Regions from separate parts of the Lysinibacillus sp. RS10 genome, predicted to be linked through region 2. Evidence: riboswitches for the same ligand, from Rfam matches in the RefSeq annotation. Region 2 holds a riboswitch; each other region holds the start of a gene.
What was found. Region 2 has a riboswitch for thiamine pyrophosphate ahead of thiM (hydroxyethylthiazole kinase). Riboswitches for the same ligand answer to the same signal wherever they lie in the genome.
Positions count from the first base shown of each region.

Region 1: linked by a shared signal. The riboswitch ahead of thiT (energy-coupled thiamine transporter ThiT) and the one ahead of thiM (hydroxyethylthiazole kinase) in region 2 are both predicted to bind thiamine pyrophosphate.
Region 3: linked by a shared signal. The riboswitch ahead of ACB089_RS11900 (ABC transporter substrate-binding protein) and the one ahead of thiM (hydroxyethylthiazole kinase) in region 2 are both predicted to bind thiamine pyrophosphate.

Region 1 covers NZ_CP167122.1:546,699-554,225, reverse strand. The annotation lists gene ACB089_RS02815 (beta-class carbonic anhydrase) at 106-669, shown strand; gene ACB089_RS02810 (GNAT family N-acetyltransferase) at 722-1,306, opposite strand; gene ACB089_RS02805 (polyphosphate kinase 2 family protein) at 1,451-2,278, opposite strand; gene ACB089_RS02800 (hypothetical protein) at 2,531-2,695, opposite strand; gene ACB089_RS02795 (hypothetical protein) at 3,004-3,717, shown strand; gene map (type I methionyl aminopeptidase) at 3,759-4,514, opposite strand; gene thiT (energy-coupled thiamine transporter ThiT) at 4,794-5,354, opposite strand; TPP riboswitch at 5,512-5,619, opposite strand; gene ACB089_RS02780 (DUF4870 domain-containing protein) at 5,743-6,075, shown strand; gene ACB089_RS02775 (helix-turn-helix domain-containing protein) at 6,377-7,527, shown strand, end outside.
Region 2 covers NZ_CP167122.1:1,105,439-1,112,965, reverse strand. The annotation lists gene sppA (signal peptide peptidase SppA) at 1-2, opposite strand, end outside; gene mbcS (acyl-CoA synthetase MbcS) at 199-1,773, opposite strand; TPP riboswitch at 1,961-2,059, shown strand; gene thiM (hydroxyethylthiazole kinase) at 2,148-2,903, shown strand; partial or broken gene thiD (bifunctional hydroxymethylpyrimidine kinase/phosphomethylpyrimidine kinase) at 2,903-3,711, shown strand; gene thiE (thiamine phosphate synthase) at 3,701-4,354, shown strand; gene ACB089_RS05710 (alpha/beta-type small acid-soluble spore protein) at 4,415-4,633, opposite strand; gene thiI (tRNA uracil 4-sulfurtransferase ThiI) at 4,775-5,983, opposite strand; gene ACB089_RS05700 (cysteine desulfurase family protein) at 5,980-7,140, opposite strand; gene ACB089_RS05695 (hypothetical protein) at 7,318-7,470, opposite strand.
Region 3 covers NZ_CP167122.1:2,317,792-2,325,318, reverse strand. The annotation lists gene ACB089_RS11920 (TatD family hydrolase) at 1-135, opposite strand, end outside; gene ACB089_RS11915 (ABC transporter ATP-binding protein) at 125-874, opposite strand; gene ACB089_RS11910 (ABC transporter permease) at 852-1,622, opposite strand; gene ACB089_RS11905 (MTH1187 family thiamine-binding protein) at 1,622-1,912, opposite strand; gene ACB089_RS11900 (ABC transporter substrate-binding protein) at 1,914-2,927, opposite strand; TPP riboswitch at 3,095-3,205, opposite strand; gene ACB089_RS11895 (RNA polymerase sigma factor) at 3,392-3,883, shown strand; gene ACB089_RS11890 (sigma factor regulator N-terminal domain-containing protein) at 3,883-4,794, shown strand; gene ACB089_RS11885 (protein phosphatase 2C domain-containing protein) at 5,215-6,042, opposite strand; gene ACB089_RS11880 (HIT family protein) at 6,035-6,487, opposite strand; gene parC (DNA topoisomerase IV subunit A) at 6,629-7,527, opposite strand, start outside.

The sequences.
Region 1 (7,527 bases), 560 kb from region 2:
CTTAATTTCTTTTTTTTTCATAAAATTGCGTGAATATTGTCATTATTATTTGCATATTTAAAGATTTGCTCTACAATATTTTTGTAGGGAAGGGAGCAATCTTTCATGTCAATGTTACAAGATATTCTAAAGTTTAATGTAGATTTCGTTCAAGAAAAAAAATATGAGCCTTTTATTACAACAAAGTTTCCTGATAAACGCATCGTTGTGTTATCTTGTATGGATACTCGTCTTGTAGAGCTGTTACCTAAAGCTATGAATTTACGTAATGGCGACGTAAAAATCGTTAAAAGTGCCGGCGCATTAGTTAGTCACCCTTTTGGTGCAATAATGCGTAGTTTACTTGTAGCTGTTTATGAACTACAAGCAGATGAGGTTTATGTTGTTGGCCATTACGACTGCGGTATGAGTGCAGTTGACCCAGAAGCAATGCTAAGTAAAATGGTTGCTAGAGGGATTAACCCTGAAACCATAAAAATGATGGAATATTCAGGTCTTGATTTAAAAGAATTTTTACGTGGCTTTGGCGACGTAGCCACAAGTGTAAAGAAAAGTGTCGATACAATTCGAAATCACCCGTTAATGGTTAAAGACGTACCTGTTCATGGCTTAGTAATTGACCCAAATACAGGTCGACTTGATTTACTCGAAGACGGTAATAAACAATAGTTAGAAAAAGAATCGTCTATCTGTCATTGTTCGAAAGATAGACGATTCTTTTTTAATCCTCTAAACGTGCATACATATAATGATCCACCCATTGACCATTAATGTACAGAAGCTTTCTTAAAAGACCTTCACGCTGAAATCCAGACTTTTCTAAGACGCGGATAGAAGCATTATTTTGTGTTGAGACATAAGCCTCTACACGATGTAAGCCTACTTGTTCAAAAGCAAATTGCACGACCATATTAACTGCTTCTGTCACAATCCCTTTCCCTACATAAATTTCATCCATCGCATAACCAACAAATGCACTTGAGTATGGTAAACGTTTGACGGCATAAAGAGCAATATGTCCTATTAAATTATTTGTACCCGGCTCAAAAATACCGAAAGTATATTCCCGCTTTGAGTCCATTAGGTATAAGCTTTCTTGAATTTTTTTATATTGAGCATCAATTGTATAATAATCAGGTCGCTGTAAAGGCTCGTATGTAGACCAAAAGTATTTATTACGGCTTACGAGACCAGTTAAACTTTGTGCATCTTTTTCTTGAAATGTGCGAATGTAGCATTTGCCCCCTTGAATTGATACCACATTTTCACCCTTTTTCCTCAATAATCTCCAAATCTTAAGCACCATTTCTCCACACTAACCTTCCGCAAATTGTCATTACATTTTAATGCTTGAATTCATTTTTTTAAGTTTTACTTTAATTGTATGTAAAAAAAGATACTGCTACAACTAAAACATCTCGTCTTGTTGTTACAGCATCCATATCATTATTTAATTTTTTGTTTTTGTTTTCTTAGGTTTCTCTTCTAGCAATTCAAGACTAGAAGATTCAGCATCTTCTAAATGCGTTTTGTCTAAGACATTTGTTAAATGAAGGCCGCGTTTTTTTGCCTCACGTTCGATATGTGCAATTGTTTCTTGCAGCACTTGTACACGCGCATATTTTTTATCGTTACCTGGCACTAGAATCCAAGGAGCATTTTTCTTATCTGTCTTCTCAAACATTTCATTTGCAGCATCCATATACTGAGGTGTTTTTTCACGATTACGCCAGTCTTCATCCGTTAGCTTCCAAGACTTATATGGATCCTTCTCACGTTCTTTAAAACGTTTAAGCTGCTCCTCATCAGATACATGAAGCCAAAACTTAATGATAATATAATCCCCTGCTGTTAAAATCTTCTCAAAATTATTAATTTCTTCGTATGAACGAGACCACTCTTCTTTAGTTGCAAATCCTTCAATACGCTCAACTAATACACGACCATACCAAGAACGATCGAAAATAGCTACTTGCCCATGTTGTGGAAGTTTTCTCCAAAAGCGTTGTAAATAATTGTAGCGCAGTTCATGAGGCTGAGGTGCTGAAATTGGATGTACGACATAACCACGTGGATCAGCACGCTCAATTAGACGTTTAATAGCGCCACCTTTTCCAGCAGCATCCATACCTTCAAACACTAAAATTAATCCAATTTTATTGTTTAATAAAAACTGTTGAGCATTTAACATTTCATATTGGAGTACTTTTAATTTCTTTTTATACATTTTTTTATCTAGTTCAATTGATAGATCTAGATTATTTAAATTTTGGGTCATTAAAACTTCACTCCTTACAGTTGAATACCCTTATTGTACTAAAGAAATATATGCATGCCTATGCAAATGGTAAATTGTAGATGATTTTAACTTATTTCAGCGAGTGTACAAACATCCGCTGAAATAGAAGAACTCAGTCTAAGAACGCCACGTCCTGTGGCAACGACTGAGTGACCAACATCATGTTGGCCCAAAGCCCCCGGCAGATGTCACGGAATCGGAAAGGAATTCTTAGGGGATGTTAGCCTAAAATCATCGCATCCATGCGATAACGGCTAACTGACCTGCATCGGTGCTGTGTTGCCGCTGCCGCTTCGCTTTCGCACAGACAAAGACACGTTGCTGTCGCTTCGCTTTCGCGCAAAAAACATCTGTTGCTGCCGCTACGTTAGCACTACGCTTTCGCACAAAAATCATCTGTTGCTGCCGCTACGTTAGCACTTCGCTTTCGCACAAAAATCATCTGTTGCTGCCGCTACGTTAGCACTTCGCTTTCGCACAAAAAACATCTGTTGCTGCCGCTACGTTAGCACTTTGCTTTCGCACAAAAAACATCTGCAGGCCTAAGCACAAAGCCGATTCCGGACGCAATTATGCCGAGGCAAAATTGATCGAAATAACACGATACATTGTTGGAATTTTCCGTTATAATGAAATTATTATCTCACAGTCCTATACTTATTTGTCTTTTCCCTATACAATTTAACACGAAGGGAGAGGAAAACATGCCTCGATTTATTTTGATGACAGTAACTTTTATTGTCTCACTTATCCTAACCTTTACATCCTATTTCATGAAAATAAACGGTCAATCTTCGTTAGAAATCTCAAATCGTTTTCCTGTAATATTTGCACCTTTTAATGCTAGTTATGTGATTTGGATTGTGATTTACATGTTACTTGGTTATTGGTTAGTCATGAATATTAAAAAGACAACTATTAAACAGACTGTTCTCTTTAGTAGCATATGTATCATGCAGGCGTTAACAATTGTTGTTTGGCATCACGAACTATTTATCGTGACAATCGCTAGTATGTTTATTTTAGTACTGTATTTATTTTTGTTGTACAATACGTATCCTCTCAGCGATAACTCACCTTCAGGTCGTATACCCTTCTCGATTTACTTGGCATGGGTTACATTTATACTAATGACTAACGTAAGCTTTACGCTAACATCTTATCAATGGAACGGTTTTGGCCTTAGTAATCCACTTTGGGCAGTTATTTTACTGACAATCGGAGTCGCAATAGCGCTACATATTCGATTCCACCATTTTGATATTATGTATCCAAGTGTATTTATCTGGTCCTATGTTGGAGTCGCATTACATAATGGTTTGGATGAGCTACTTGTGACAACGGCAGCCTTATTTTTATGTGGCGTGCTACTTGTCGGTATATTATTTATTAAAAAAAATCCTGCCTACCAAAAATAAATTGGTTTGCAGGATTTTTAGTCTTTACATAACTAAGTATATTATTCTTCATCTAATGTTGTTAAGATGATTGGTTTATCCTTTGTAACGATAATGGAATGCTCAATTTGGGCAACTAATGATTTGTCTGGCGTAACGAATGTCCAGCCATCACCAGCTTCGACAATATGCTCCGCTTTAGCTGAGATGAAGGGCTCGACTGCAAGCACCATACCCTCTTTCATAATTGTAGAATCCCATGCATCATAATAGTTTAAAATATGATTTGGCTCATCGTGTAACGAACGACCTAAACCGTGACCTGTTAGGTTCATAATCACTGTTAAATCATTGGCATATGCTTCACGTTCAACAGCTTTTCCGATTTGGTTTAGTTTTGAACCAGCTTTTACTTTTGTCATTGCACGATCAAAAGCACTTTTAGCTACACGACACAGTTTTTCTTTATCTTCACAGCCTTCACCAACTACAAATGAAATGCCCGTATCTGCAAAGTAGCCATTTAATGAACCAGATACATCAATGTTTACGATATCTCCCTCTTCAATCACACGTTTACCTGGAATACCATGTGCTACTTCCTCATTCACACTAATACATGTGTATCCTGGGAAATCATATTCCCCTTTAGGTCCAGAAATTGCTCCTGCCTCAGCAAACATATGGCCTGCAATTTCATCTAGTTCAAGTGTTGTTACACCTGGTTTTGTAGCTGCCTTCATTGCTTCACGAATTTCAGCACAAATACGGCCGATTTTTTTAAAGGCTTCAATCTCTTCTTGCGTTTTTACGATCATTTTTAACGTCCCTTTCATCTAATATCTATTCATTAATATAACATAACTTTTTATACAAAAAACGCTAAACGCTTTAATTATTATATGCCATCTTAAATTGTAAAGTGCTAAAAAACAGGCTCATCATCTTAACGTGTGGTTGATTTCCGTTCCGACTGGGCGCTTTCCTAGGGGCGTTCAGTCGGAACGAAGATCAACTTATATACATTGTATACTTTTCAACAAATGTCATCCCTAACTGGCAAAAAAAACCCTCCACTCATGTGAAGGGCATAATAATTATGATTTTCGTTGCATTAATTGAGGAGCTGCTGTAAATAACAGGACTCCGACAATTGCTGTTAAAACCGTTGCTGGCAGCATATATGTACCATTATAGATGATTGAATAAATCCATGCATTTTGATCGCCAGCATACTCTGAGAAAAACACAGCGCCAGCAGTTGTATGTGCAGCATAACGTAAAAACCCTGCGAATACAGTTCCTAAAATAATATAAAGCGCCATTTTTGTTTTGTTTAAATTTTTAGCAGCTTCAAGCACTGGTTGGCGAACAACAGCCGCTAAACCAACTACTGTGAAGGCAACACCATAATCGAGTAATCCTTGAAGCCAATGTACAATTGTAGCACCAAACATTGTCTGCATAACACCAATTAGTAAGCCCGTTGTTAGCCCTGGAATAAGGCCCCAACGGAATGCTATTAAAATAATTGGCACCATCACTAGGCTAACAGAGCCACCTTGTGCCCATACTTTAAAGGAAACTTGATCGAGCACAAGGCCAATCGCTGCGAATATCGCAATTTCCACAAGCATTAATAATCGTTTATTGTCCATATTATTCTCTCCTTTGTTCCGATGTAGGATACAAGAGAAGGAATAGAAATGCGCTGATATGTCCCTATCTGACATCAATAGCTTTCATCTTCATTCGGCACGCTTTCGGCTGAATAAAGAAAAACGATGTCAGGACAGAGCCTCACATCGTAAAAGTGTCAGTTTCTATCCACATCCCTACGCAAGCGTTAACTTACAGGTTCAAAGAGTCAAGGCATTACGTGCCCAGTCTCAGCTGACATCATCAGCTCCCCTTGTGGTCGTTACATCTAAATTATTCGAACAACCTCATTGTACGAAAACATGGTGATGATTACAACCTCTTCCAACTTTTTTTTTGAAACTTTGCCGCTTTTCATGCGTAAATATATAAAAAGGAGGTACAACTATGGAGAACCAAAAAACTTTATCTGCCTTTAGTTATCTCAGTATTTTTTTCGCACCTGTTATTGTGCCATTAGTAGTGTACTTTGTTTCAAAAGATGACTCCGTAAAGAAAAACTCTATCCGAGCACTTATATCACATTTAATTCCATTCGTGTTTGGAATTATCTTCTTTGCCGTCTTTGTTTTCTCAACCTTATCATTGAACAATTTTGACTCGAACTCAGACAGCACTACGTTTCTTATCATCTGGTTTGCTTCAATGGCAATTTACTTACTCATCACTCTAGGAATCGTCATTTGGAATATTGTTCAAGCCGTTCGCGTTATTCGATAAGTTTCATTACGGTATTTAACGGGTAGTACTAATAGTCAAAGGAGCTGTTATTTTTATGAAAGTATCTAAAGTTGTTAAAACCGCCGTAAAATTAGCACCTATCGTGATCCCGATTGTAAAAAAAGTAATCGCTACAAAGAAAGCAACGACTAATCACTCCAAAAACATCTATAAATAGGGTTAATAACAAGAATCTGCTTACTTTTTTCAGCAGATTCTTTATTTTTCGCTAATTAACAGTTCGCTATCTTCTATATGGCACTGTAAAATAAAATTTAGCAATACACATGAGGAGCTGTTTATGATAAATACCGAAAAACAATTAATGAGCTTGGTTAACGCTGCGCAGGTCCTAACCTCAACACTCGATATAGACCAAGTGTTAGAAAAACTTATTAGTGAAGTACTCCATGTGATTAAAGGTGCTGATGCAGGTGTGCTGTTTATGTTAAATACAGAAACAAATCGTTTAATTGCTAAGCATGCTATTGGTTATGATCTAGCTTACTTGAAGAAAATTCACCTTGCCTCAAATGAAGGGATGACTGGAAAAGTATTCTCTCAAAAAAAGGCATTTAGATTCCACTCTAGCGATGATGTAACTGAAAACATGGCCGATTTATTTCCACAGTATGAAGAAAACTATACAAAAGCAGTCGGTGATTTTACTTACCCGAAAAGTGCTGTTTGTGCTCCGCTTCTTGATAAAAGTAATTCATGTATAGGCGTGTTAACGATTGTTAACTTTTCAGGAGATACACAGTTTGAGAATAGTGATTTAACAATGCTACAAGCATTTGCAAATCAGTCCTCGATTGCCATCGAAAACGCAAAATTATTTACTCAAAATGAGCGTTCTAAACGTATTTATAATGCTTTAACACGTGTCTCTTTAACACGAGGCCGACTAAACGAAATGATTGATACACTCGCTTCCTTACTAGGACAGTCTGTAGCTATTATCACTGATTTTTACGATTTACTTGTCGCATCTTCTTCAACAGCAAAGCTTGCAACCGAAATTTTAAAAGAGCAAGAATCAGAGCATCTTCATACAGTTGTTCAGCAGTGCGTGCGACATCAAGTACATATACCCATCAACCATGAAATGTATGTAAGCTATTTGTTTCCCATCCATATAGAGCGGGGTGTTATAGGAATACTGTTGATTGTTATGGATCACCATTTACAGATGGATCCTCTAGATTTATTCGCAGTAGAACAGGCAAGTGCTCTTTTCGCCTTACAATTAGCAGAGGAGGAAAAGGAGCTTGAAATTTCTTTTAAATATGATGGTTATTTGTTACAACAGCTACTAAACTTGAATTTTAATGCCTTTTATAAACGCCAAGAAGCCCAACAAGCTACCCATTATTTATGTGCTACTCTACAGCTTGAAGGAAGTAAGTATGGTGTTGCTCAAACTAAAAAAAAGCAGCAACAATTTAGTAA
Region 2 (7,527 bases):
ATAAATTTCCGCCTCCTCATCACGTTATACGATTGACATTCTAATTTGTTTCATTTTTTTGCAACAATAGGAAAATGTTTTAACCTATTCAACCTATATTACATTACCTAAAATCATGAAAAAAATCAAAGTTCATAAAAAAAGTACGAACTTTGATTTTCTTCAACATAATTCCCCAGGAAATTATGATTGACTAATTTATTTATTTTTTTCTTGTTCACGCAATTCGACACGACGAATTTTGCCTGATGAAGTCTTTGGTAGCTCAGTTACAAATTCTATCGCACGAGGATATTTATAAGGTGCAGTTAAAGTCTTTACATGATTTTGTAGTTTTTTAATCAGTGCTGCATTACCAATTTCTCCATCACGGAGCACTACAAATGCCTTTACAATATTTCCGCGAACTTCATCTGGACTCGCAACAACAGCAGCTTCTTTAACTGCTGGATGCTTCAATAATGCATCTTCTACTTCAAATGGACCTATCGTATAGCCAGAAGATATTATGACATCATCTCCACGTCCTTCAAACCAAAAATAACCATCTTCATCTTTATATGCACGATCTCCGGTTATATACCAATCGCCTCTAAATTGTAGATTTGTACGTTCTGGATCATTTAAATATTTTTTAAATAACGCAGGTGTTTCACGATGTACAGCAATGTCTCCAACTTCTCCAATTGCAACTGCCTTTCCGAAATCATCGATAATTTCAACAGTATTCCCCGGAGTAGGTTTACCCATCGAGCCAATTTTAGCTTTCGTCCCTACCATTGTACCAACAAGTAATGTATTTTCTGTTTGTCCATAGCCATCTCGTACTTGTAAATTCAAAACCTCCGAAAATACTTTTATCACTTCGCTATTTAATGGTTCACCCGCTGACACAGCCTGACGGACTGTACTTAAATTGAAATCTTGTAAACTTTCAAGTGCTGCCATAAATCGATATTCGGTTGGTGTACAGCACAGAATATTAATCTTGAATTTTTCAAGGAGTGTAAGGTATGTTGTTGCATCAAAGTGACCTTTGTAGACAAATGCTGTTGCACCACTTCCTAATGTAGCGAGAAACGGACTCCAAATCCATTTTTGCCAGCCTGGAGCTGCTGTAGCCCAAACAATGTCACCTTCTTGAACACCTAACCAATTCGGTGCAGTTGTTCGTAAGTGTGCATAACCCCAGCTATGTGTATGTACCGCTGCCTTTGGATTTCCTGTTGTACCACTCGTATAAGCTAAAAATGCAATGTCAGTACTCTTAGTAGGTGTGGAGCTTATGTAGGTTGTTGGTTGGCTTTGCATTTTTTCAAACAACGGCTGCCAAGATTCATGTGCATGACCAATGACAAATTGCTGTATGCCTTGCGAATTTTTAACAGCATCAAATTGCTCAATATAAGGTTCAAATACAACAACGCCTTTTGCATTTGCGTGATTGATTCGATATTCAATATCCTTAGTTCTCAACATTTCTGAACTTGGTATAATCGTTAACCCAGCCTTCAAGGCTCCAAGATAAACGATATACGCTTCAACTGATCTTGGCACCATGACTAAAATAACATCACCTTTTGTTAGACCATGTGATGTAAATACATGAGCTGCCTGATTAGCCTTTTTAAGTAAACTAGCATATGTAATGTACTGAATTTCTTCGTTTTCGTTATAAACTATTAATGCGCATTTTGTAGAATCCTGTGCATATTTTTCGATTTCCTCTGAAATGTTATACCACTCTGGTGCGATTAAATCTTGTCGTTTCATGGCAAATGCCCCCTTTTGCTATGCTCATTATAAAACTCAAATTTCATCATTTTCAATGAAAGGCACTCTAATTTGTTAAAGTCATGACAACTATCATGCTCTGCTATATGGCATCAGTCACGTCTTCGTTCAAAAAACTCTCTATTGAATACTCAAGAAAAATATGGTACATTTTGGTCAACTAAAAGCATAATTGCAGGGGGACTCATTTAGAGTTGAGAAGGTAAAACCTGACCCTTTGAACCTGTTAGTTAATACTGACGTAGGGAGCAATTCACATCTAATTACTGATGAAAGGCTCTTTTACGTGTTTTTTCTGCACGAAAATGAGCCTTTTTTGCACGCTTACGTCCATCCAATAAGGAGGACATAAATTGATATTTCATACGATCCGTAAACGAAATCCACTTATTCATTGCATTACTAATTATGTTGTAGCTAATTTCCAAGCAAATGGCTTATTAGCAATAGGTGCTTCTCCAGTAATGGCCGATGACAGTCATGAGGTTGAAGAAATGGTCGCTATTGCCTCAGGCTTATTGATAAATATCGGTACCCTAAATAATCAGATGAAAGAATCTATGCTACTCGCAGGAAAAAAAGCTAATGCTCTGGGCATTCCCGTTGTTTTAGATCCTGTTGCTGCAGGTGCAACAACTTACCGTAAACAGACGGTACAACAATTATTGAAGGAAATTAAATTTGCAGCGATTCGTTGTAATATTGGAGAGCTCGCGGCGATTGCCAATGTAGACTGGCAACAAAAAGGCGTAGATAGTGGTACTGGTTCAATTTCTCTAGAAATTGAGGCAAAGCAAATAGCTAAACTCTACAATTGTATTGTTATTGTGACCGGTGAAAAGGATTTTATAACTGATGGCGAACATCAGCAATGGATAACAGGTGGAAATTCTCAAATGACAGAAGTCACCGGAACAGGTTGTTTATTAAGTGCAATTTGTTGCGCTGCCTACTCCGCAGGGAATGAACCATATAACCAAATAGTCGATGCATTATCGCTTTATAAAAAAGTGGCAGAACAAGCTTCTTCTTCCACAGATTACATTGGCGATTTTCAAATTACAGTATTGAATGAACTACATCGCCTTTCCAAGGATGGTGAAAAATAATGCATATTGTAACGACAATTGCTGGTTCAGATAGTGGTGGCGGCGCAGGCATACAGGCTGATTTAAAAACATTTCAGGAATTAAAGGTCTTTGGGACATCTGTTATTACAGCTTTGACTGCCCAGAACACACTTGGTGTATCCGATGTCTTACCAATTGAAGTTAGCTTTGTTGAAAAACAACTTAAAGCACTAATAGAGGATTTTTCAATTAGTGCTGTTAAAACAGGAATGCTATTTTCCTCAGAAATCATTCAATCAATCGCACGTATTTTAGCCGAAGTAAATATTCCGCTAATTGTTGATCCTGTGGCGAAAGCTTATTACAGCAAGAAGCAATTGTTGCATTATGTAGTTATTTACTTCCTTTAGCAACAATCGTTACACCAAACATACCTGAAGTTGAAACACTTACTGGAAGAAAAATCAAAACGTTTGCAGATATTCAAGACGCGGCACACACCCTATTACAAATGGGTGTACAATGTGTCATCATTAAAGGTGGTCATTTAACAGATAATGATTATGCAATTGATTATGTATTTTTTGAAGATGGACAATCATTTTCCATGCAGTCCTCGCGTATTGCAACAAAAAATACACATGGAACAGGCTGTACGTTCTCTGCCGCACTCACTGCTTTTATTGGACGAGGATTTTCTATAAAAGAAGCGATTGTGGAAGCCAAAAAATATATTCAATTAGCCATAACTTATGATTTATCGATTGGCAATGGTCATGGTCCAACAAATCATTTTGCTTATCAAAAATATAAGGAGTCGTGTGAGGTGATCATTCATGAAACGTGATAATTTACAGCTATATTTTATTATGGGTACAAGTAATGTTTTAATTCAAAAGCCATTAAACGTTCTAGAGAAGGCTTTACAATCTGGAATTACCATGTTTCAATTTCGTGAAAAAGGACCAAATACACTCACTGGGCAAGCCTATGAAAATTTTGCGCAAGAATGTCAAAAGCTCTGTCAACAGTATAAGGTTCCGTTTATTGTTAATGATGATGTAGAGCTTGCTGTGAAACTTGGTGCAGATGGTGTTCATATTGGACAAGAAGATTTGCCTGTGTCGATGGTACGTGAAAAAATTGGCAGCATGATTTTAGGTGTTTCTGTTCATTCACAAGCTGAATTACAAACTGCTCTACAATACGGTGCGGATTATGTAGGAATTGGTCCTATTTTTGCAACCTCTTCTAAAAAGGACGCCAAGCCACCTAGTGGGACAAAATTTTTACAGCAAGTTCGCATACAATACCCAGAACTCCCCATTGTTGCAATAGGAGGACTAAATTGCTCGAATGCCCCTACTGTATTTAAAGCTGGTGCAGATGGAATTGCTGTTATTTCTGCAATTTGTGAAAGTGAAGATATTTCAAATACAATCTCTAGACTTAAATCATTTTCAATATTGGATAAAAAAATCAAAATCTAAACAAACTAAAACCAGTGCCTTTTACGGTCACTGGTTTTAAGTTTAATAAATGCTAAGCACTTATTGGTTGTTGTTTGGCATACCTTTTAATTGAGATTCTGCCATTTGTACAAGACGTTTAGTGATTTCACCGCCAACGGAACCGTTAGCACGAGCTGAAGCGTCAGCCCCTAATTGAACACCAAATTCTTGTGCAATTTCGTATTTCATTTGATCTAGTGCTTGTTGTACACCAGGTACTGCAAGCTTGTTTGAACTGCGGTTGTTGTTTGAAGTCATGTCTCTCACCTCCTTGTGAATATAGAATGTGCGATATTAGATTTTTAATACGAAAATTTTATAGGTAAATTGTACCTCAGAAGGAAACCAACTAAAAAAGCCGACTCAAAATGCACTTTTGAGTCGGCTCGCAAATTTCTTCTATAGAAGATCTGCAAATTTATCTGCTTCTTGCTCTTTTTTCGGGAAAATATAGACCTCACGATTTTTCACTGCTCGTTCAATTAGTTCATCAAAATCCGAGAAGCTTTCATAATGCTCAACCTTTTCAAGCTTTGGTTTTGTTTTTGGACTTGCAGGAGTAAAAATTGTACAGCAATCTTCAAATGGCTGGATTGACGTTTCGTATGTGCCAATTTTCTCTGCAATATCGATAATTTCTAATTTATCAGATGAGATTAATGGGCGTAAAATTGGTGTGTTGGTTACGGCATTAATAGCTGTTAGGCTTTCAAGAGTTTGACTTGCTACTTGACCAAGACTTTCACCTGTAACAATTGCTAGCGCACCAATCTCTTCACGTACTTTGTCTGCAACTTTTAACATCATACGGCGAGTTGTTGTCATCGATACATTAGAAGGTACTTTTTCTTTAATAAGAACTTGAATTTCAGTGAAAGGAATGACATGTAAACGTATACTAGCTCCAAATTTCGTTAATTCATTTGCAAGCACCTTTACTTTTTCCAATGAATTTTGGCTTGTATACGGTGGGCTAAAGAAGTGAATCGCCTCTAAGCGCACTCCTCGTTTCATCATTAAATAACCAGCGACAGGACTATCTATACCACCAGAAAGCATTAATAGAGATTTTCCGTTTGAACCTACTGGCATTCCACCTGCACCCGGAATAACTTGTGCCATCATATATGTTGAATCATGGCGAACTTCTACTCGAAGCTCGATATCGGGTTGCTTCACTTTTACTGATAAATTTTTAAACTGCGGTAAAACATAACCACCAATTTCACGTTGAATGGCATGAGATTCTAAAGGAAATGTTTTATCTGTACGCTTTACTTCTACTTTAAAAGTAAGTTGTTCATTTTTAAATGTATCCATAATTGTTATCGCAAGCTTTTTCATTGCTTCCATATCTTTTTCACATGCAGCAACTGGACTAAATGATTGAATGCCAAAAATTTTGGGTAATCCTTTTATTAGAACGTCCATTTGTTCTTCATTTTGAATAGCAATAAACATACGATCACGCTCTGTACGAATGTGTAAGTGTCCTAAATCTGCAAATGCATGACGAATATTCTCACGTAAACGGCGAATAAAGTCCATTTTATTGCGTCCTTTTGTAGAAAGCTCGCCATATCGAATTAAAATTTCTTTCCAAATCATTGTATTTGTTCTCCTTTAAATTCCTTCATTACTTCTTCTAAAATTTGTTTAAACTTTACTATATCTTCATCTGTTACATATGCACCAAAGCTTATACGAATGACACCCTTTTTAAAATGTTCATCAAGATTTAGCGCTTCAACAACATGACTTGTTTTTGTTTGCTTTGATGAACAAGCACTGGATGTCGATACAATAACGTGACGTTTTTGCATTGCATTAATGATGACTTCACCTTTTAAATCGCGAATACTAAAAGATAAAATATGTGCTGCTCCCTGTGGTGTCGATAAAATATGCACGGCTTCCCCATATCCATGTAATTGTGTGCAAATTTCTTCATACCATTGACGGTATTTTTTCGCTCGGTCATTCATCGTCTCTACTGCTACTCGGGCCGCTTTAGATAGTGCGACAGCCTGCGGGACAGCTACAGTTCCACTACGTAAACCAAACTCCTGTCCTCCGCCAAGTGCATAAGGTTGCCATTTCATTTTTTTGCGGAATGCTAATACGCCTGAGCCTTTAAAGCCATGAATTTTGTGGCCAGAAATTGAAATACAGTCTGGTCCCTCGTCATCGTTAAATGATATCGGTAATTTTCCAAAGCTTTGTACGGCATCAACGTGAAAAGCTGCTCGACTCGACTCATGGATAATTTTTGCAGCTTCAACAATTGGTTGAATAGCCCCCATTTCATTATTTACATGCATCATACTTACTAAAATGGTATCCTTACGCACTTTTGCGCGAAGCTCCTCTAAAGAAATAACGCCATTTTCATCTACTTGCAAATAGTCTACGTCAAAGCCCTCTTGTTCAAGCTGCTTAACAGATTCTAGCACAGATGGATGTTCAATTTCAGTTGTTAAAATATGATTTCCTTTATGTGTATTGCTACGTGCTAAACCTAATATAGCTGCATTATTGGATTCAGTTCCACCTGATGTAAATAGCACATTTTTTGCTTCTGTATGCAAAATATCTGCTACTTGCTCACGTGCACGCATTAATAATTCGTTGGATTCAACACCCATTGCATGAATGGAAGCAGGATTGGCATAATACTGCTCATTCACTACCATAAATGCTTGCATAACCTCTTTTAAAGGTTTTGTTGTTGCACTATTGTCTAAATAGATTGTATTAACTTCCATTAATATTCACACACTTTCAAAACGTTGATTTAACGGTATTTATCATAACGCAAACTTGACCGATTGACCACTAACTTTAACCATTATTCTAATTTAGTCACTCATTTGTGCGCTTTTTATTGCAAAAAAACACCCTTTATAGAGTGGGATCTAAAGACTTGCTATGAACGTTTCTAGCTAAAAATTAAGCAGCAAAAAAAATTTGATTTTTGCATTGTTAGGCTCATCATCATAACGTGTAGTTGATTTCCGTTCCGACTGGGCGCTTTGCCGCTGACGCTTCGCTTTCGCGCAGATAAAACATTTGTTGCTGCCGCTTCGCTTTCGCACAGAGCAAAGCTTCCTGGGGGCGTTCGATGAGCCGCTTCGCTGCAGGGTCTCGGGCCA
Region 3 (7,527 bases), 1.2 Mb from region 2:
TTTCGACAACTTCAACGTTTTTTCACACGATGGAAGGTTCATACTCACGGCAATCACATGGTCAACTTCCTCTAGTAAAGCCGGTATAGTACTTTCCTTATACTGCTCTAAATGAATATGCGCATCAATCAACATTTACGTCATCCTTTTCTTCTTTTAAATACATAAATAACTGTTGCTTTAAAGCAGTAAACGTTGTGGAATGGCGAATTTCCTCTGTTCGCGGTCTAGCAAAAGGAACGAGTATTTCTTTTTTAACCGTAGCTGGTCTTTTCGTTAAGACAATGATGCGATCGGCTAAAAAAAGCGCTTCCTCGATACTATGCGTCACAAATAGAATTGATTTTCGGTATTCCTCCCATATCGATAAAAGCCACGCCTGCATTTCAAGCCTTGTAAATTCATCAAGTGCAGAGAACGGCTCATCTAGGCATAATATGGGCTTATCACTGACGATGGCACGAATAAATGATACTCGTTGTTGCATACCGCCAGACAGCTCATTTGGATACGCATTTTCAAACGATGCAAGTCCCACTTTGTCTAACCATTCCTTAGCACGTTCAATATTCGGTTTTTGCTGCAGCTCCTCAACAATCGTGACATTTTCTACTATCGTACGCCACGGCAGTAAGCATGGCTGCTGAGGCATATAGCCAATCGTTCCTCTTTTTTGCTGGATATCTGTCCCGTTTAATAAGATAGCTCCCTTATCAATGGAAGACACACCACCAATTAATTGAAAGAGTGTACTTTTTCCACTTCCTGATGGACCAATAATCGCAACAAATTCCCCATCCTTCACTTCAAAAGATAAATTACGAATAACTTGAAGAGAATCAAATGATTTATCAATGTTTTGAATGCTGAGCATGTAATCCTCTCCCCTTCACGACAAGCTTTTCTATTAATCGAATAACACTAAATAATAGTAAACTTAAAAAAACAATGGCAAAAATCGCTACAAATACGCGGTCTGTTCGAAATGAAGACTGTGCTAATGTCATATAGACACCAATCCCCTTTTTCGCCCCTAGCCATTCTGCAATAACAGCTCCCATTACGCTATAGGTTGCTGCAATCTTAATGCCTGAAAAAATTGCTGGATACGCGTACGGCCATTCTAGCTTCCAAAAGGTTTGTGCTTTCGTTGCACCGATCATCTCAAAATAATGCTTCAGCTCCGGCGAGGTTTGACGGAAGCCATCCATTGCCGAGATCACAATGGGGAAAAAGCACACGAGGCAAATAATAATAAGCTTTGGCAATAAACCAAATCCAAACCAAATGATTAATAACGGTGCTAGGACGAGCACAGGGACATTTTGTGACATTATGAGAATAGGGTAAAATAGCTCCCGAATAAACGTAAAACGATGTAATATCACAGCAACCGTTAGCCCGAACAATATCCCAATGGCAAGACCTAGAAGTGCTAGTTGAACAGTTGCTAATGCATGCGGCAAGAACGTATCATACGATTGAAAACCTTCTTTCAAAATGGCACTCGGTGCAGGCAATAGCCAATGAGGAATGTCTGCAAAACGGACAATTAGTTCCCATATAGATAAGAGGAAGGCGATAAAAATTATCGTCCTTCCTTGTTTTATTGCCGACCTCATCAATGGTATTTCTCCGTTAACGTCTCCATTTTAATACCTGATGGCTGATATAAAATTTTCACTTGTGTAATAACATTGATCGCACCAAGTTCAATCATTTTAACATTCATTTTTTCAATGATTTGTAGCAACGACGATAGCTCACCCTCCATCGTCGTTTCGAGCGGGTGTACTTCATATTTCACTCCTGATGCGTCAATAATAGCAATTGCCGCATCGACATAAGGGATCACATCTTCATATTTTTCAGTTTTCGGGATAATTTGTACGCTTACTAATGAATTTGCCATGCTATTTTGTCTCCTTTTTCGGTAAAAAGTCGTTTGTAAATGCTTGTTCTGCGTTAAATTCGCCCTCTAAAACCTTGTTGCTAGCCATCCATTTAGCGTAGTTTTCCCAAACAGTCAGCTTTTGCTCACCCCATTGAGCGGCATCGTCTTGATATTTATCTGCTAGCCATTCCTGACTTTTATGCACAAGCTCTTTATCTAAGTCAGGTACCGCTTCTAATAAAATATCAGCTGCCTCACTTGGATGACTTATCGCATATTCATAGCCCTTTGTAGTAGCAGCGACAAATGCTTTTACCGTATCTGGATCATCCTTAATCATTTTTTCATTTGTAGCAAGTACAGGCGTATAATAATCAAGCTGATCGCTATAATCTGTTAAATAAAGCATGTTCAGCTTTTCACCACGAAGTTCTGCTTCAATGCCTGTCCATGCATAATAAATCCACGCAAAATCAATATCCTTTTGCATCATTGTGAAGAAATCTAAATCGCCTGCATTAACAATATCTAGCTTATTAATATCCGCATTTTCTGTTTGCATAAGTGATTGTAGGACAGCCTGTTCAACCGGTGCACCCCAACCACCATATGTTTTCCCTTCAAAATCTTTAGGTGACTTAATCCCTTTAGATGCTATTGACGCAAAGCCAGAAGTATTATGTTGAATAATCGCTGCAATTGATACTAAAGGTACACCCTGCACACGTGCCTGTGTAATTCCTTCCTGATAGCTTACACCAAACTGTGCCTTACCAGACGCCACTAGCTGATCAGCACCCGTTTCGCCAGGTAATAAAATCTCAACATCTAAGCCCTGTTCCCTAAAGTAACCAAGTTTCTCCGCTACATATAACCCTGTGTGATTTGTGTTCGGTGTCCAATCTAGCACGACCGATACCTTTTTTAATGCATTCGCATCGTTTTTACCCTTAGTATCCTTTGTCTCCTCTTTTTCGCTACAGCCGACAAGTGTTAAAAGCGCAGCCATTAGGATCAATAACCATTTTTTCATGCTGAATCCTCCTAGGAAGTAATTTGAAAGTGTTCATGAACGAATGTTTTAACCAGAAGAAAGCGTATCCACAGTCAGTATGCACCCAAGGTTATCGCATATAACAAAAACATAAAAAAACGCCTAGGATTCCCCCAGACGTTTTACAATCAGTATCAAAAATTTTCTTTTTTTGAATAGATGTTCCCTCCGCTGGTACGAGCCAAATCAGGTTCAAAGGGTCAGCGTCTATCGGACACAATCTCAGCTGGCAACTACCAGCCCCCCTACATTCTTTCCATATGAACTTTTCGAGATTATTATAACCATATCTATCTTTAAAAGACAAGGCTCTATTTCATATTTAATGTAATGTCATTTCAGAAGGCACTGTGAAACACAGCCTTTATTCTATAATAACTTTATATGTAAGTGTATACATTTGTGATTACTCATTCGTTGTATAAGTGTAAGGAGGACCAACAATGAGAAAAGAAAATGAACTGACCTCCTATCTAATCCATTTAGGAGAGGAAGTGTTCAAACTATTACGAATGAAAGGAGCTAATAAAGAAGATGCAGAGGATATCATTCAAAACACCTTTTACAAAGTTTACACACTATTGGATGACCTAACTGAGAGTAATCTGCGTCCATGGTTTTTCAGAGTAGCACTTAATCAATATATTGACTTGAAAAGGAAAAAGGAGCATAAGAACATTTACATCACTGAGGAAATATATTCAAAGCTCCAACACATCGATGATCACTTTGAAAAATTGCTAAATAAGGATGAGATTTTCTATTTATTAAAAGACATAAAAAAAGAATATAAAGAAATATTCTTTTTAAAGTATTACTATGATTTTTCATATGAAGAAATTGCTAATTTGTTAGATATTCAAGTAGATAGCGTCAAGCAAAAATTATATCGCGCACGTAAATGCATTCACTCAAAAATAGGAGGTACATATTAATGGAAACTTCGTTAAATGACGCTTTAAAAAAAGCTAAGCGAAAACAATTATTAAAAATTATCATCACTTCAATTATTGTAGTACTACTTCTCTGCCCTATTTTTTATAAAATAGGTAACTACTTTGCAGCAAAAAGTTCTAACAGACTGCACGAACAGCTTTTTTTACATAATGCTATTGCTGAACCTAATATTCAAATCGACTCTCAAGTAACGAGTAATTCTTCCATGTTTGGTGGAAACATTATCACAAACCGTTCGAAGAATATTAATGGTTATGTCGTTCCATGGAGCACGCTTACAAGTTCATACGGTTGGCTTCGCCTCAATATTGATACGAACGAGTTAGTACCAGGGTTTTATTGGTCTGATACAGAGTACTATGAGTACGATAAACAGACAAAAACTAAATCAGCGACATTTTATCATCCATCCATTCAAAAATACTTTGACGATGTACCAAACGAACTAGGCGAAATTTCGCAACTGGAGAATCACGTTGCAGAAGTTGCCGTTTCTTTCAACAAACCTTATACATTACAAGAAATACAAGGGAAAATTCCTAGCAATTTAAACATCGTATGGTTATATATGACTTCCCGAATTACGGATGAAAGTAATGGACCTGCTGGTTTAGAGGTTTATGGCTTTGATCCAGCCGATTCACCGAAAGAGGCCTACGATGACTTTATTGATACACTTCAAGAATATGATGCGAATAAAAATGACGAAACCATCCAAGCGTTTTTAAATTCAAATAAAGATAAACGGTTTGAGGAAGTGAAAATTTTAGGGGTCATGCTCACTGGCAAAACAAATAATTTTAAAGCCTTAGAGAATCAAGATTTTATCCGTGGTGCTTCAGTAGGCGCCACTGCACCAATCGTTCCTTATATTAAGCCAGAAAAATAAAGTAAAGAGACCAGATATCAAAGGTCTGATCGATCCCTAGATTATTCTAAAATAAATCTAGAGTGAAAATTTTACTGTTATAGTATGATAACGTTAAAGTTTATTCAGCATTTAGAAGATGATATTGAACTACGGAATGAGGAAAGTATCTTTTTCTTTTATCTGGCGTCTTATAATGCTAACGTATATGTTATTTCTGTAGGAATGTGATAAAAAAGTGTTAACGGCACTTCCCTTGATTTCTCAAAAATATTTAGCACAGCATCATCAAATTGTCTTTGTAGATTTATTGAGAACAAGTATAAAAAAGAGACCTTTCTGATTTTTGGAAAGGTCTCTTTTGTTCTCCATAAGTGTGTGCAACTTACTATTAACGGGTTCGATTCACAGGAAAAAACAAATACTAATTAGCCATACTAATCAGTATTTGTTTGCATGTTGATTACTTGGTATAGTAGCTTCCTTTAGAATGTTTACTTTCCAAGAAATTATGGTAGTACTATCTCTGACATTATTTTCTTGGATGTTTTTCAACATTGATTTAATGCTTTCTTCATCTTTAGAATGAAAGAAAGCATGATCAATTGTTGTTGGGTTTGAATATGGTTCATTAGGGCATTCAATTAGACCATCTGTGGTCAGAAATAAGCGGTTTTCCCCTTGTCTCAATTCTTTTATTCCCACACTGTAACAAGGTACTTCTTGTTCAAAAGTATTAACTTGTCCTATCCATTCATAGAATTGTCTTTGATTGATTTGGTATTGACCTAGTGCAGATAGTTCTGGATGAAATAAATAAAGAACACAATCCCCAACAGAAAACCACCAAATATATTTATCTTTTCTAACAACAATTAAACAAGCGGTTTCTCCTTTAACATTTCGACAAGTAGATAAGAATTCCTTAGATTGAAACATACATAATACCTTTTCTTCTAGCATCTTAAAAGTTTTTTGAGTTGTCGGCATAGACAATAAATGCCTTATATGAGATTTTTCATTTTCGAACAATGCTACTACTCTTTCGGCACTCTCTGCTGTGTTATGTGCATCTAAAACAATAACGAAATCCCAATCTTCTCTTTCGTTAAACCATACAAGGCATCCATCTTCGTTCTTATATTGTCCTGCATTCGAATTGCCGCCATATCGACCCACAATTATATGTTCTATATGCTGAATGTTTACTTGATCTACAAAGTTTTCTTGACTTCCAACCCAACTAAAATCTTTGAAGTGATCATTCATATTGATTGTTCTCTAAATATGTTTTAATACGATGACAAAGTTCAATAACATCATTGTTGTCACCCATAGGTGCATCTTCCCAATCGTAAACTTCCATCGGTCCCCAATGTTCTTTTGGTGTATTAGGATAACGAGCAACTAGGTGCATATGAAGATGCGGAACAGAATTTCCTGAAACAAGTGAGTAGATATGCTCTGCGTTTCCGGCTTCCTTTAGAGCTTTACTGACTCTAGCCATTATGACACCAAATGCTTTTGCTTCTTCTACTGTCATTTCAGCAAGCGTCGGTACGTGTCTTTTTAGGTCAATCATAATATGACCTAAATAGTTAGGTTTACCATTTCGATCAATGTGTCCTACATATACATATTCGTCTTCATAAATCATAACTCCAGAAGTTTCAATATTTCCAACGTGTTTATTGCAAATAAAACAGTCTTTCATATGAACGCCCCCCCTTTTTTTGGTAGTTATAGAATTATAATATAAAAAGCGTTACATTTGCGCAATTTTCTAAATATTTTTTCCTCCATGAAAAAACACCACCAAGTATGGTGATGTTATCTCAAATGAAATCAATTGGTATTATTTCTCTTCTTTTTTAACTGTTAAGACATGTGAAATGGCACCGTCTGTAGCAATATCTACTTTAAAGGAGCCGTTTGAATGGCGATCTGCTCGAGTAAGTGCTTGAACATCGAGAATCTCTTGCACACCTTTTTCTGTTTCGATGATTAGCTGTTCCTCATTGGTAGTCTTAACTACAGAGACGATACGGTGAGGATTCGCTTTTAATTCTGTTAACACTTTTAAGCCGCGTTTCGCACGACTTGTCATCTCTACTTCAGCTACATTCATTTTCTTCACAGCACCTCGTTGCGTCACAATGACAACATATTCAGTGTTATTTGGCTGCAAGATATTGACCCCGATTAAAGCTTCTCCCTCTTTTAGCGTAATTCCTTTAACACCGCCTGTTTTGACGCCTGTTACTGGTAGCTCCTCAATTGGGAAGCGAATCGCATAAGCTGTATCTGTCGTTAATAATAATTGCGCTTCATCTGTGAGGAAATCCGCAAAAATCATTTCATCTCCTGCTTTGACATTCATCGTTTTAATCGGCTTCGAATAACGAGTTACAGCATAATCTGCCAGAGGTGAACGTTTAATTTGTCCATCTTTCGTAGCTGTTAAAATATACGTATTGGCCTGTTCGAATGTCTCAAAACCATATACAGCAAGAATAGATTCGTCTTCTCCGGTCGGCACAATACTTGAAATATGCTGACCAAGATCCTTCCAACGAATATCTGGTAGCTCATGAACAGGCTGATAAATGTAATTGCCTCGATTTGTAAACAGCAGTAAGTGATGCTGCGTATTTAAGTTTTCTTCATATAATAAATAATCGGAATCTTTCATCGCAAAATCCTGGCCATTCGAGGCAGCGTGTGAGCGTGTAGATGTACGTTTAATATAGCCAT